DNA from 2 places in the Lacticaseibacillus thailandensis DSM 22698 genome. Region 1 is predicted to be linked to the other one. Evidence: riboswitches for the same ligand, from Rfam matches in the RefSeq annotation. Region 1 holds a riboswitch; the other holds the start of a gene.
What was found. Region 1 has a riboswitch for lysine ahead of alr (alanine racemase). Riboswitches for the same ligand answer to the same signal wherever they lie in the genome.
Positions count from the first base shown of each region.

Region 2: linked by a shared signal. The riboswitch ahead of FD19_RS06075 (ABC transporter permease subunit) and the one ahead of alr (alanine racemase) in region 1 are both predicted to bind lysine.

Region 1 covers NZ_AYZK01000008.1:11,206-19,206, forward strand. Annotated here, with positions in the region: gene FD19_RS08500 (trans-sulfuration enzyme family protein) at 1-631, opposite strand, end outside; gene FD19_RS08505 (trans-sulfuration enzyme family protein) at 698-1,822, opposite strand; gene FD19_RS08510 (homoserine O-acetyltransferase/O-succinyltransferase family protein) at 1,815-2,612, opposite strand; gene FD19_RS08515 (aspartate kinase) at 3,133-4,536, opposite strand; lysine riboswitch at 4,844-5,026, shown strand; gene alr (alanine racemase) at 5,241-6,359, shown strand; gene lysA (diaminopimelate decarboxylase) at 6,412-7,698, shown strand; gene dapD (2,3,4,5-tetrahydropyridine-2,6-dicarboxylate N-acetyltransferase) at 7,760-8,001, shown strand, end outside.
Region 2 covers NZ_AYZK01000003.1:157,774-165,774, reverse strand. Annotated here, with positions in the region: gene FD19_RS06090 (PTS system mannose/fructose/sorbose family transporter subunit IID) at 1-681, opposite strand, end outside; gene FD19_RS06085 (PTS mannose/fructose/sorbose transporter subunit IIC) at 699-1,496, opposite strand; gene FD19_RS06080 (mannose/fructose/sorbose PTS transporter subunit IIB) at 1,539-2,513, opposite strand; lysine riboswitch at 2,926-3,096, shown strand; gene FD19_RS06075 (ABC transporter permease subunit) at 3,260-4,858, shown strand; gene FD19_RS06070 (amino acid ABC transporter ATP-binding protein) at 4,858-5,604, shown strand; gene FD19_RS06065 (hypothetical protein) at 5,801-6,124, shown strand; gene FD19_RS06060 (DHA2 family efflux MFS transporter permease subunit) at 6,575-8,001, shown strand, end outside.

The sequences.
Region 1 (8,001 bases):
CGGTAACTACGGCGCCGGCCACGATGTCAGAGTGCCCGGCCAGGAACTTCGTGGCCGAGTGGACGACGATGTCCGCACCGAGGTGTAGCGGCTTTTGCAGTACTGGTGACATAAACGTGTTGTCCGCGATGGCAATGAGACCGTGTGCGTGGGCGATATCAGTGACGGCCTGAATATCAGTCACGGCCAGAATGGGGTTGGACGGCGTTTCGATGTAGATAGCTTTGGTGTTGGGCCGAATTGCGGCTTTGACTGCGTCCAGATCACCGAGATCCACAAAGGTGTGGTCAATGCCAAAGCGGGGCAGAACCTCCTCCAGCACGCGGAACGTCCCGCCATACACGTACTTGGACACGATCAGGTGGTCACCTTGGCTGAATGTCATCAGCACGGAGCTGACGGCCGCCATCCCGGTACTGAATAGGTAACCAAACTTACCGTCCTCCAACGTGGCGACGGCGTGCTCGGCGACGTCCCGGGTAGGGTTGCCGGAGCGGGAGTAGTCGTACTTCCCGAAGTTGTCGAAGCTGGCCTGGTTGAAGGTCGATGACAGCTGGATGGGGGTGTTGACCGCGCCCGAGACGGGGTCGGCCACGGTGGTGGCTTTAATAATTTTTGTCCAATCGTGCATAGTGGTTCTCCTTTATGAGTGCTGACAAAGTAACGGTAGTAATCCGACTACACGGACGTGACGCTATTAGTTGGTGGCGTCGGGTGCCGCGGCGGCAATGGCCTGGGTCAAATCGGCGAGCAGGTCGTCTTTGTCTTCAAGGCCGACCGACAGCCGGATGAGCTGGGGCGTGATGCCCAATTCGAGGCGGTCACCAACGGGCATGTCGTGGTGCGTCTGGACGTACGGCACGGTGACGAGTGACTCGGTGCCACCGAGACTCTCTGCGAACGAACAGACTTGTAGGGCGCGCAGAAAGCGGTCGACGTCAAAGTCGTCAGCGAGGTAGAAGCTGATCATGCCGCCGACGCCAGCGTAGAGTACGCGGTCGACACCCGTAATTTCAGGCAACGCGTGGGCCAGGTACTGAGCGTTTTCGGTGTGGTACTTCATCCGCACGTGTAACGTCTTGAGTGACCGGATCAGCAGCCAGCTATCAAACGGGTCGAGGTTTTGGCCCGTCGTGGTGAGCTGGAAGCTTAACTTATCGGCCAGGTCATCATCTTTGACAATGACCGCGCCAGCCAGGATGTCGTTGTGGCCGCCGAGGTACTTGGTGGCTGAGTGGACGACGATGTCCGCGTCGTCATCGAGCGGATTCTGGTAGATGGGGGTCAGGAAGGTGTTGTCGACGGCAATGAGAATGTCCGGCCGGGTCGCGTGCACGGTGCGGGCCACCGCCTCGATGTCGATGATCTTCATGGTTGGGTTACTAGGTGTTTCCAGCCAGATTAGCTTGGTTTCAGGCTTGATCAGGAGGATCAGGTCGTCAACGTTTTTGCCGTTCCACTTATCGTAGTTCACGTGGTAGCGTTCTTGGCGTTCATCAAAGTAACGGAAGGAGCCACCGTACAGGTCGTCGCTGGCAATGAAGTGGTCGCCGGTGGCCGTGAGGGTAGAGAACACGAGGTCGATGGCGGCCATGCCGGAGCTGGTGGCAAAGGCATGGGTGCCGTGCTCGATGGCGGCGAGCTGCTTTTCTAGTTCGAGCCGCGTGGGCGTAGTCATCCGGGAATAGTCAAAGCCGGTTGATTGGCCGAGTCCAGGGTGACGGAATGCGGTCGAAAAGTTGAGGGGCACCACGACGGAGCCAGACCGGTCGTCCTCAGTACCATTAGTGCCTTGAACCAGTTGCGTTGCGATTTTAGTCATGTGCAGTAACCTCCTGTGGTGTTAATTGGTGAACCCAGTGACGGTAAAAAGTAGCGGTGTCGTGTTGCCACGAATTAACGGGCCGCATGTCATGATCAAAGTAATTACTTGGTGGTGCGACGGTCAAACCGCGGTGCTGGTCGCGGTGAAATTCACTCGCTAGCGTGCCGGTCCAGTACTCGAGGTGACCGGTGATGTAGGTTGAACGCAGCGCCGCGTCGGTGATAATGGTGGCGCCAATGCGGTCGTCGCCAGCAACCACTTTCCCGTGCTGTACGCTCGTGATTGGGATGGTGAAGTACCGCGAATGGGGCATCGTGACGCCATTGGTAGTGTAGATGCCGTTAATTTTGTGGGTGATTTGGTGCCCGTCCGCCACCCCGTCCACGTGGAGGGCGGCGTATGCGCCCCAGCACAGGAAGAGGCTGTGTTCTACGTGGGTTCGGCGCCACGTCAGTAGTTGCCGAAACTCAGGCCAAAAGTCGACGGCGGTGAACGGTAATTGGTCGAGTGCCGCGCCGGTGACAATCAAACCGTCAAAATGTTGGTCGGCCATCTCAGCCAACGTCGGGTAGGCGGCCCGAATCGCCGCCGCGTGGTGGCGTACCTGGTGGGTGGCCGGTAAGGCAAAGGTCAGCGCCAAGTTCGTGTCGGTATTGCCCAAAGCCGCGGCAATCTGTTGCTCGGTCACAGCCCGAGTGGGCATTAGGTTGAGCACCAGGATCCGCCGGGCATTAGGCGCGGGCCGGATATGGTTACGGGTCAAGCCGGTAGTAATGGCAATGGTCATCTTGGGTCGCCTCCTTTGGTCAGTTGATGCCGATGGTATAAAAAAACCGCCACACAAGTAATAAATACTCATGTAGCGGGACGATTGGCTCGTGTTACCACCCGTTTTCTGGTTGCCGTCACCGACAACCACTCTAACAGTACGGCGGCATGCACCACGATACTGACCCACGTTAACGGGTGGGTACCGGTGTATACTCACATACGCTCGTATACACTCGACTTTGCTCTGAGACCATATTCACGTGCCGTGCGGTGATCGGCTCCCAGCAACCTCCGATTCTCTGCGCACCCACGACGACGTTACTCATCTCCGCGTCATTAATATTGTCATTATATTAAATCATTATTAGAGATGGGTCAAGTAGCCTAATTTTGCGGGGAATCGTAGCTGACGGATCAATCACCTCAACCAGCCCAGGCCGTTGTCAGTTTGTGGTTAATGGCAACAATAAAAATGGCGGTACCAGTGAGCAAACGTTTGCTCACTGGTACCGCCGTGCATTTTCATCTATTACCCGTTAATCTAACGATACTTGTTGCTTATTAGCCTGGGTGACCTCGCTGTGGTGCGTACAGCTCAGCTCGTAGACTGCCCGTACGGCGTCGTCCGCCTGTTCGGCCGGCACACCCAGCATGATGCTGATCCGCGACGCACCCTGGTTGATCATCGTTGGCGCGATGCCCGCGTCGGCCAGGCTGACCATAATTCTGGCCAGCAGGTCGTTTTGTGCATAGAGCCCTTCGCCCACAATCATGAGGACGGCAAAGTCGTCGAACCAATCCAACTGGTCGGGCGCGATCTCCGCCTTGATGTCGGCCGTGATACCGCGCTTTTTGTCCGGTGACAACTGGCCCTTGTCGATGATCAGGGTCAGGTCGTCGATTCCTGACGGCATGTGTTCGTAGCTAACGTTGTACTTGCGCAGAATTTGTAGCAGGTGCAGGGTGAAGCCGACCTGTGTGTTGATGAGGTAGCGGTGCAGGTAGAGGCCCACAAAGTTGCGGTTGGCGGCCACCCCTGTGATGTGGTGGTGGTGGTTCACGTCTTTGGTGGGCGCGATGAACGTGCCCCGCGCTTCCGGATCATTGGTATTCTTCACGTTGACCCGGATACCCGCCTGGATCACGGGAATGATAGCTTCGTCATTAAAGACGGAGAAGCCGGAGTAGGCCAGTTCACGCATTTCGCGATAGGTCAGCGTGCGGATGGCACGGGGATGCTTGACGATGTGTGGGTCAACCGCGTACACGGAGGACACGTCGGTGAAGTTTTCGTACAGGTCGACGTTGAACCCCCGGGCGAGGATGGAACCGGTAATGTCGGATCCGCCGCGGGCAAAGGTGGCGATGTTACCATCCTTGTCGTAAGCAAAGAATCCTGGTACGACGATGATTTCGTCGGGGTGCAACTCAAACTGCGCGATCCGGGCGTAACTGTCATCGGTCACGGTCGCGGCGCGGGGTTCACCAGTGACGGTGATGCCTAGGTCGCGGGGGCCGACGAACCGTGCGTTGATGTCCTGATGGGCCATGACTTCAGCTACCAGCTGGGCGTTCATGAACTCGCCTTGAGCCATAAAGGCCGCGTACAGGTAGTCAGTGGTGGGGTAATTGCGGGCCGCCATGTCGCCGAGGTGGCGCCGCAACCGGTCAATGATGTCGGTGGGCACGCCAAAGTAGCGCGCGATGTCGACGTAGCGGCTGAGAATTTCTTCAGTAACGGGTTCGGTGTCCGTTCCGTCAACGACGGCGTCAGCGAGCTTGCTGAGTAGGTCAGTGACTTTGGTATCACCGGATTGACGTTTGCCGGGGGCGGAGACCACCATGATGCGGCGGTCAGCGTCTGCGGTTACGATGTTAATGGCCTTCTCGAGTTGTGGGCCTGTGGCCAGGGAGGAGCCACCGAATTTTACGACCTTCATGAACAATATGCCAACTTTCTCAAATGGTTTATATGATAACAATACTACATTGGGGCGGTGTTGCTACGCATAAATGTATGGGCGTATGTATATCTTATATTCACCTGCTAGTATACGAATCTCCACCCGCGGTAACAAGTCGGTGCGTTGAATCTGGGGTGGCAACAACTACATCTTTGGTCACCCCGCCGTCGTTCTGCTAGCACTCCTGGATTTTAACTACCAACTAGTTGTACCGTGAAACACCAGTTTAGCGTCAACGTTGGGTTGACAGAGTGCGTATATTAATTGTAACCTAACGATAATTAGAAAAGATAGAGGTTGCGGTTGCCATGAGTAGCGCGTCCAAGTTGATTACACTCAACGGTGCGGGCGCATGAAAGGGAAGACCGCCGAAATCAACTGGGCAAGTGTAAGCCTGGTTGGTTGGGCCACCGGTGAATAACCGCTGGACTGTCGCAGTTAACGGCTGCGGAGCGCTATCGTAAATCATTATGGACCAACGGTTTTTTAACGAAGACTTTGACAAGCCCATCTGGTATGCGAATAACGCACGCCGGATGGGCTTTTTCGTGCCATCTGAACGTGCTACCGTTCTGGCAACCGCCATGGTCAGCGCCCCCTCTATACCTTATAATATGCAGTAGTGTGTCCATTTGGTCGGACACGTAGTAATGACAATTGACGCGTAGGGGGTTTGGTTCATGGCAGTCACAGCTGATCATCGTCCAACAAAATTATATATATCGCAGCATGCGGTAACGCACAACATCGCGGAGACGCGGAAGGCGGCACACGCCAAAACGGTCTTTCTGGCCGTGAAGGCGAACGCGTATGGTTTCGGGTTGCTCGAAATGAGTCGCGCCGCCGTGAATGGCGGTGCGGACGGGTTGGCGGTGGCCGTCCTGGACGAAGCACTAACGTTGCGGCAACACGGCTTTACGGTGCCCATCTTGGTGATGAGTATCGTGATGCCGCAGTACGCGGAGGAGTTAGCGGACAACGACCTGATTACGACCGTGGCCAGTGACCAGTGGCTCCACGACGCGCAGCCCTACTTGGCACAGGCAGCCCGGCCGCTCAAAGTATCGATGGGTATCGATACCGGTATGGGTCGGATCGGTTACCGTAGTCGCAAAGAAATGGACGCGAGCCTGCAGTTCATGCAGGACCATCCCCACGACTTTAACTACTACGGGCTGATGACCCACTTTTCCCAGGCAGACTCGTCCGAGGTCGACTACTTCCACAAGCAGCTGGCCCGCTGGCACGAGCTTACCGACACGTTTCCGCACCCGCCGATGGTGCACGTCGCCAACTCGGGGGCCGCGATGTACCATGCCGACGAAATCCCGACCGACGTCATCCGCGCTGGCACCGTGGTGTACGGCATTGAGCCGTCGTTGGGAGAGCTACGGGATGCTAGTTACCTGGAGCCGGTGCTAACGCTGACGACGCAACTGATCTTCGTCAAGCAGATGCATGCGGGTGACGGAATTTCCTACGGCCACATCTATGAGGCCAAAGAGGGCGAGTGGGTCGGTACCATTCCGCTAGGTTATGGTGACGGTCTGACGCGGCGGCTGACTGGTGCTGAAGTGCTGGTCAACGGTCAGCGGTGCCAGATTTTGGGTAAGCTGGCCATGGACGCCATGATGATCCGGCTGCCCGGCCCGTTACCGTTAGGCACCAAGGTCACGGTGTTGGGTCGCGACGGGGATGAGGAAATCACCCTGGATGAGTGGGCTAACTTCACCGGCTTTGCCCCGTGGGAATTGTCGATCAACCTGAACGACCGGTTGATTCGTGAAATTAGTGATTAGAACACGTCGGTGCGCAATCGGGGCGCACCGTTAATGGAGGTATTGCATGACCATTCCGGTTTCAACGGACGCACAGGGGCGTCTGGCCATTGGTGGCGTCACTGCCAGTGAATTGGCGCGCGAGTTCGGTACGCCACTATATGCATATGACGTGGGCGTTATCCGCGCCAACATTCGCGCGTACCGGGCGGCGTTTGCGGCCCATCAGGTGGATTACACCGTCAGTTACGCCGCTAAGGCCTTTGCTACCATCGCCATGTTCCAGGTGGCGGTCAGTGAGGGTGCCCACCTCGACGTGGTATCAGGGGGCGAAATTGTGACCGCACAGCGCGCTGGGGTCAATATGGCTCACGTGTCGTTCAACGGTAACAATAAGTCTGACGCGGAACTGCAGCTGGCCCTGGATGCAGGGTTAGGTACGATTATCGTGGATAACCGCTTTGAGCTGAACCGCCTGGAAGAATTGGCGGCCGCCCGTCACGTGGTTCAGGATATCTTGCTACGTATTGCCCCGGACGTGTCGGCCCACACCCACGAGTACATCATGACGGGCCAAGCAGACAGTAAGTTTGGTTTTGACGTCGCCAGCGGGCAGGCACACGACGCGCTGATTGCCGCCCAGGCGGCCCCACACCTCAACTTGTTGGGCCTGCACGCCCACATTGGCTCGCAAATTTTTGCGGTTGATGGGTTCGTTGCGGAGGCGCAAAAGCTAGTCGACCTCGTTCGGGCGTGGGATTACGCCCCGCAAGTGTTGGATTTGGGCGGTGGCTTTGGCATTCAGTACACGGATGCCGACACGCCAATTCCCCCGACGGAGTTTGTGGACGCCCTCGTGTCGACAATCCAAACGGGGCTCGCCGACACGAATTGGACGCTGCCCGCTATTTGGATCGAGCCCGGGCGCTCCATCGTGGGTGCCGCCGGGATTACGCTATACACGGCCGGCGGGACCAAGCAGATTCCGGGTGTCCGGACGTACCAGACGGTCGACGGCGGGATGGGTGACAACATCCGTCCGGCTTTGTACCAAGCTGAATACGAAGCCGTGCTGGCCGACCGTCCGCACGCTGCAACCACGCAGGTCGTGACGTTAGCCGGTAAGTATTGTGAATCGGGTGACATCCTGGTTGAACGTGCGGCGCTGCCGCCAGTCGTACCGGGCGACATTCTGGCCGTACTCGCGACTGGCGCATATGGTTACTCCATGGCCTCGCACTACAACCGGAACCCGTTGCCCGCCGTCGTCTTTTGTGAGGACGGTCAGGCCCAAGTCGTGGTACGGCGCGAAACGTGGGCGGACCTCGTCGCCTTTGATGAACCATACCAGCACGATTAACATTGTGAATTAACCTTAAAAATTGATTGACGCAACCAACCATATAGGAGGAAGCAACACTATGGCACAACCATTTAACGCAGAACAGATTATCGAGTATATCGCCAACGCACCCAAGTCAACGCCGATGCACGTTGTTTTTGCTGGCGATACCAGCAAACTGACCGCTGTACCGGCTGGCGTTGAGAGCTTTCTGGACGTCAAGACCGGTCAGCTATACGGCGACGCGGCTAGCATCAAGCCATGGCTGGACGCAAACAAAGCTGTAATTACCAACGCTCACGTTGAAGTGACCGGCCGTAA
Region 2 (8,001 bases), on a different contig from region 1:
ATTGATGACTGGCTGGAAGTTAACCTGCGCGTCCTTGTCAACCTTAACGTTAGAAACAACGGCTGGGAAGTTCATGGTCATCCAACGAGGAACTAGGACACCCATGATGAACATACCTAGGACAGAAGCACCAACAGTGATCTTCTGCAGCAAACCACCAGAAACGTCGTTAGTGATCGCTTCACCTTGCTTGTAACCCATTTCTTGCGTGAACCACAGGAAACCCATACGGATAATCTGCCATACAACGAAGAACAGGATTGGACCAAGCCAGCTACCAGACAAGGCAAATGACGCCGTGAAGGCACCGAGGATAGGACGAGCGGTCGCCCAGAACACTGGGTCACCAACACCGGCCAGAGGGCCCATCATACCAACTTTAACACCCTGGATGGTTTGGTCGGTAACAGGAGCCCCGTTAGCACGACTTTCTTCCAGAGACATTTCAACACCAAGAATAGGTGCAACCAGGTATGGGTGCGTGTTAAAGAATTCCAGGTGACGCTTCAAAGCAGCGGCACGGTCTTCCTTAGTCTTGTACAACTTCTTCAGCGCTGGTGCGAGGGCAAAGGCCCAGCCAACGTTCTGCATACGTTCGTAGTTCCAGGAAGCCTGGAGGAATTGACTGTTCCAGAAGACCCAGAAACGGTCTGTTTTAGTTAACTTAATTTCATTAGCCATTATTATTTCCTCCCTTCCTAGTAATCATTCAGGATGTCGTCGATTGGGTCGCCGCCATCACTAGATGAAGAACCGCCGGACGTCTTGTTGAATTCTGGGTCAACCTGCAGGAACAGCAGGGCCATAACAACACCGATAATACCCATACCGATCAGAGTAATTTCGGATAGTGCAGCCAAGGCAAAGCCCAGGAAGAACCATGGCCACAGAGCAGGCGTAGCCATCATGTTGATAACCATGGCGTACCCAACGGCAACGATCATACCACCACCGACTTTCAAACCGTTGGTGACAACGTCTGGCAAAGCTGCCAGCAAGTCAGTCACAACGTGAGTTGGTACGGCAACGATCAGGGCTGCAGGAATCGCGATACGCAGACCCTGCAGGGCCAAAGCGATAAAGTGGAATGCGTAAACACCAGCAAATGAACCGCGCTTACCAGCACCGTCAGCACCATGAGCCAAGAAGGTTGCAATGGTACGAACGATAATGGTCAGAACCAAACCGGCAACAGCCAGTGGAATGGCCAACGCGACACCGTTGGAAACACTGGTACCCTTAACACATACCAGGATTGCAGCGGCAACGGATGCCAGGGCGGCGTCAGGTGCAACAGCGGCACCAATGTTCATCCAGCCCAAGGCGATCAATTGGAGAGACCCACCTAATGCCAAACCTTCAGCTGGGTGGCCAGATACCAGACCGATCAACGGGCAAGCCAAAATTGGCTGATGGAAATCGAATTCGTCCAAGATACCTTCCATACCAGCAAGGAATGACACGATTAGGATCCCAATAACAGAAATAAATGACATTGTGGTCCTCCTTATATAATTGCGGACGCGAAGACGCGTCGATTAAAAGTCAAATCCCGCTTTCTTAAGCAAGTTACCCAAGTTCTCAGGGCTGTCAGCAGGCACCTTGCGAACATCGAACTTAACGCCCTTGTCCCGCAATGCCTTAAATGCGTCAACATCCTTTTGGTCAACCGAGAGAACCTTGTTGATAACCGTCTTACCTTCCGAGTGCGCCATGGAACCAATGTTCAGGGTTGGAATATCAACACCCGCATTGACAACTTCCAGTGCATCCTCAGGAGTTTCAAACAGAATCAACGCCTTCGTGTTACCGAACCGAGGATCTTTGCAAACGTCGATGAACTTCTTAATAGGAACGACGTTTGCCTTAACCCCAGGCGGTGCGGCCTCCACAATCATGGTCTTACGTAACTTGTCTTTTGCGACACCATCAGAAACAACGATAATCCGGTTCGGGCCAGTAGTCTTGGTCCAAGTCGTTGCAACTTGCCCATGCAACAGACGTGAGTCGACACGTGCGAGCACAAGCTTGATCTTACCATCACCGACAACCGTGCCTTCAGGCAATGCAGCTGCGTGCTTCTTAGCAGCAGGTGCGGCCTTTGGCTTCGGTTCGAGGGCTTCTGGCTTAACCTTGACACCATCGCGTCCAGCGGCAACTAGATGTGCGGCCAGTTCGTGAGCGGAGTTCATCGTCAAACGAGAACCGTATGCTTCAATCAGCATCGGTAGGTTCAGGCCAGTAACGATTGCCCACTTGTCCTTGTGTTCCTCAAAGATTCCGCTTGCCTGATTGAATGGTGAGCCACCCCACAAATCAATCAGAAACAGTACGTCGTCTTCGGGGTCGAACTTAGTCGTAGCATCTAGAAGATGTTGCTTCAGATCGTCAGGACTTTCGCCGTTCTTGAACGTGACAACTTCGACCTTGTCCTGCTCACCGAAGATCATTTCACCAGACTGCTTGATGCCTGCAGCGAATTCGCCGTGGCTGGCTAGAATGATTCCGACCATTGTTTCGCCTCCCAAAATATATTTATTTAGAAAGCCCCACACTTTAGGTTTACCTAAATAATGTACAATTGCTACTAAACTCGAAATGTAAGGGGTTTTCTTAACAGTGTTAAGTATGCGCAGATAGGGCACGTTTTGCAAGCCCTTTCTTGACAAAACCAACTTGTGTTTCATGAAAAGTCACTAATAGCAACCAAAAGCTCAAAAAAATTTTTTCGAATTTTGTTTACTTTGTTTGCCTAAAGGGCAAAATGCGCAACACCATACCCACAAAGGGGTACAGCATTTTTAGTCATCCCTAATCCACCGATACTCATTCCATCACTACCCAACATTGGCGCGGAGAGGGGCAGACACGTCTTGACAGGTTGCGTAAAACCGGGTAATTTTAGAGGCAACATGATATATACCACGACGAAATAGAGGTCGCGGGGACGACCACAGCTAGACGAGTAGCGGATACGATGACTCTAGTTGAAAGCAACCCCGCCGAAACGACAGTTGCTCCGCAGCAACTGTCGTTGGGCCGGTCGACGAAAGTCGCCGGACTGTCTTGCCACTGGCAAGGAGCGCTATGATTGTTGGTTTTACTACTTATATAGTGAGATTAGCGGGCCCATTGAGTTGTTCATTCAATTCAATGGGTCTTTTTCATACCCCTGTTTCCCCTCACGGTATGTGGGCCGCGCCCAACGCGTAGCTTGATCGACCGTTAGCCACGGTAGTCAGATGAAGGGAGAACACCAATGAAGAAAGTTTGGTTCGCAATTGTGAGCGCACTGATACTGACCGGGCTGTGGGTCACCGCGCCTAGTCACCAAGTAAGTGCCGCCAGCAGTAGTCAGTATTACAAAATTGGTATGGAGGCCGGGTACGCACCCTTTAACTGGACACAAAACTCTAGTAAACACGGCGCCGTAAGAATCCAGGGTTCAAAACTCTGGGCCAATGGGTATGACGTACAGATGGGCAAGAAGATTGCCCGTGCGTTAGGCAAAAAGCCCATCGTCGTTAAGACAAAGTGGGACGGACTGTTACCGTCATTAACCTCCGGCAAGATTGACGCTATCATCGCCGGTATGTCCCCCACACCAGCCCGGCGCAAGTCGATCGACTTCAGTAACACTTACTACGCATCTAAACTAACTATTGTTGTACGCAAAGATTCCAAGTACGCCCACGCCACTAAGTTATCGGACTTTAAAGGCGCCAAGCTAACCGCACAACTATCCACCTACCACTACACCGCCATCAAGCAGATCAAGGGCGTTAAGCGTCAATCCGCCATGGATGACTTTCCGGCCATGCGGGTTGCGCTGGAATCCGGTACCATTGACGGGTACGTCTCCGAAATTCCGGAAGGGATCACAGCAGAGCACGCCAATAACAAGCTCACCTACATCCACTTTGCCAAGAACAAAGGCTTCAAAACGGATGCAAGTGACACCGACCTCGCCATCGGCCTGCGCAAACAGGACCCTAATGAAGCCAAGATCAATCAAGTTTTGGCGGGAATTTCCACCAAGGAACGGAACCACATGATGACTCAGGCCGTCAAGGATCAGCCCGTCACCAATTCGAGTGGCAATTGGTTCACGAACATTCTTAAGCAGTATGGTGCTATGCTACTGCGCGGGACCGGGATGACATTGCTGTTAGCGTTAATTGGTACGCTCGTTGGGTTCATCATTGGCCTGCTAGTCGGCATCGTCCGGACCATTCCCCGTGCAAAAAAGCCCGCCCAGCGGGGCTTGATGGCTATCATCAACTGGCTGTTATCCGTCTACATTGAGGTCTTCCGGGGCACACCAATGATTGTTCAGGCGGCCGTACTTTACTACGGGGCTGCCCAGGCCTTTGGGGTCAATATGGACCGGACCGTTGCCGCCCTGGTCATTGTATCGATCAACACCGGGGCCTACATTTCCGAAATCATCCGTGGCGGGATTATTTCCGTGGACGAGGGCCAGTTCGAAGCGGCCCACGCGCTCGGCTTCACCCATTGGCAAACCATGACCAAAGTCATCCTGCCACAAGCCATCCGCAACAGTTTGCCAGCCGTGACCAACGAATTTATCGTTAATATCAAGGACACTTCGGTGCTGTCCATCATCAGTGTGTCCGAACTGTTCTTTACCGCCGAAACCATTTCGGGGCAAAGCTTCCAGTTCTTCCACACCTACCTGATCGTGTGTGGCATCTATCTAATCATGACGTTTACCATCTCACGGCTCTTCCGTCTCATCGAAAAACACCTCGATGGGCCCAAAAACTACAACGTGATGAACAACCAGATGCAGGTGGAGACGCCATCCATTAAGGATACGGAAGGAGATGCTGAATAATGACGGAATCAGCTTTGCTAGAAGTACGCAACCTGCAGAAGCGGTTCGGCAACCACGAGGTGCTAAAAGACATCAACCTCGCCGTCACTAAGGGTGAAGTGTTAACTATCATCGGTCGTTCAGGGTCCGGTAAGTCCACCCTGTTGCGTGGGCTCAACCTACTAGAGCCACCAACCAGCGGCCAAATTCTGTTTCACGGCGAGAATGTTCTCGCTGATAACTTCGACCTCATCCGTTACCGCACCAAGGTAGGAATGGTGTTCCAAAACTTCAACCTATTCAATAACCTGTCCGTGCTCGACAACGTGGTGGTACCCCAAGTCACGGTCCTGAAGCGTGACAAAGGTGCAGCCAAAAAGCACGGCATGGAGATCCTCCAGCAAATGAATATGGGGCCCTTCGTCAACGCCAAGCCCGCCCAACTCTCCGGGGGCCAGAAGCAGCGGGTCGCTATTGCGCGTTCCGTAGCGATGGACCCAGAAATGCTGCTGTTCGACGAGCCAACCAGCGCGCTAGACCCAGAAATGGTGGACGACGTGCTCGCCGCCATGAAGGACCTAGCCAGCACCGGCCTCACCATGATCGTCGTCACTCACGAAATGGCTTTTGCCCGTGATGTCTCTGACACGGTCATCTTCATGCATGATGGCGTTGTTGGTGAGCAGGGCACGCCAGCACAAATCTTTGAGCACCCGCGTGAAGCCGCCACCCGGGACTTCCTTAAGCGGTACCTGAACCGGGCTTAACAGCATAATACTGCCAATTACCTTGACTACTAACAGTGGCCATCACCTGAACGCACCGGGTGGTGGCCATGACTGATGTGGGCCAATTATTTCCCGGGAAATAATTTCTCTTGATGCTGATAGTCCTTAGTGATTGTCAGTCACCCCGTTTTCGCCTAAGATAGGGGTTAAGTTATGCCGTAGGAGGGCAACCATCATGAACGTTTTTCAGGCACTCAAGTTATTGCAGGTCAACCACCGGCCCGTGAGCCAACACGAACTCGTTATCACCGATCCCAGTGGCAAACCCGATGCAGCCATGTCAGACCTACTGGCTGACGTGGTGGGTAAACTAGCGATTTTTGCCGACCTGGATAGCGCGCTGACCCCCGCAGATCTGATTAAGCAGTTACACGGTTGCACCCCCTTACCCGGCGATGTCTTGGCTGAATACAATAAAATTCTGACCCAAGAATTAGAGCACGTGAACTTTGCTACCCGCAAAGGCGTAATCGAACTGGTTTATCACCCCTTCGTTTAAAATAATGTTAGTCTTGCCCGGATGCCTGCATGCATCCGGGTTATTTTTGTCCGCTCATGATTAGTAGCGGTCAATCCGCCTGACAGGCTATTTTCAACTTTCAAATCAGCTAAAAAGCCTTGATTTCTTTAGGAAAGCGCTATCAGCGTTTCCAGAAGCAGCCGCTTTGCCAAGACATTTTCAAAAAACACTTACACAAACGTTCTTTTTCTGTTAACATAACCAATTGTTGAAACGCACCATCACCAATTGCGTGGGTGTCGTCGCGTATAGCCGTTGATTTTGATCACGGCTATGCCACAGGGGGCGACACCAGCAGTCTATTCGGGATATATATGCGCCCCGCGCGTCTATTGGTATTAGTGCCGCTATTTTGATCAAGCGTATAGACTAGCAGCCTGGTCGTTACCGGACCGCTATTTTTTGTGCGTCAGAGGAGGAGCATTACCAATGGAACAAGTATCAAGTACTGCCGTCAACCTGGATAAAGCCCGCGTTGACGTGCGCCACCCCATGCTCGCAATGGTCAGCATGTGGGTTGGTGCCTTTATCGGGATGTTCAGTGAAACGTCCCTAAACATTGCCCTGCCAAGCCTCATGAAGAGTCTCAACGTCAGCACCGCCACGATTCAGTGGCTCGTCACTGGTTACATGTTGGTCATCGGGATCGTGCTACCGTTCTCAAGCTTTCTGACTAAGTGGTTTACCACCCGTCAGCTAATCATCTTTGGCCTGGCCGACTTTATCGTCGGTGCCGTCATTGCTGCTACCGCTAGCGTCTTTCCGGTGCTACTGGTGGGTCGATTGATTCAGGGTATCGGGACCGGGATCATCCTGCCCCTGATGTTTACGGTGGCCATGTCCATTTTCCCACCCCACAAGTTGGGAGCGGCTATGGGGACCAACGCGTTAGTCATCATGTTCGCCCCAGCAATTGGACCCACTTTGACCGGGATCATCCTCGCCAAGTTGTCCTGGAACTGGATCTTCTGGGTCTTTGTCCCCGTATTGGCCGTTGGCTTGATTTTTGCCTTCACCAGCCTCAAAAACGTTGGTAACATCACTAAGCCTAAAGCTGACTTCCTATCGATGGCTGAATCCGTCATTGGTTTCTCAGCCATTGTCTTCGGTGTTAGTTCCGCCAGCTCTCGTGGCTGGGGTTCACCCGTTGTGCTCGTTGCCCTCGTTATTGGGGTAATCGTTCTGGGCTTCTATGCTCACCGTCAGTTACACCTCGACACGCCGGTGCTGAACCTGCGTGCCTTCAAGATTCCTGCATTTACTACCGGTGCCTTGTTGGTCATGATCGACTTTGGGATCATCCTTTCCGCCATGTACCTATTGCCAATGTACATTCAGAACGGTTTAGGTTTGGTCGTTGCGTTAACCGGGATCATCATGTTACCTGGTGGGGTGGTCAACGCCTTAGTTTCCGCCCTTGCTGGTCGCTTATACGACCGCTTTGGTGCTAAGGCTCCGGCCCGGATTGGCTTCATCATCGCCTTTATTGGTGCCGTGATGCTGGCTACCGCTTCGACGACTAGCTCCATTGCTTACGTCATTGCGGCCCACGTCATCATCATGATTGGTGCCCCACTGGCCATGTCCCCATCCCAGACTTACGCCCTCAACTCCTTGACCGGCGCCCTGTCTGCCGATGGTAGTACCATCATGAACACCATGCAGCAGATCATCGGTGCCATCGCTACGGCCGTGGCTACTAGTTTGCTAGGCATCGGTGAAGCGGCATACAGTGGTCATGGTACCGCTGCTGCGTTCACTAACGGTGTGCACTACGGCGCCTACTTCACGGTTGCCTTGACCATCGTCGGCTTCATCATCGCACTCTTCATCAAGCGTCCTGCCTACAGTAAAGA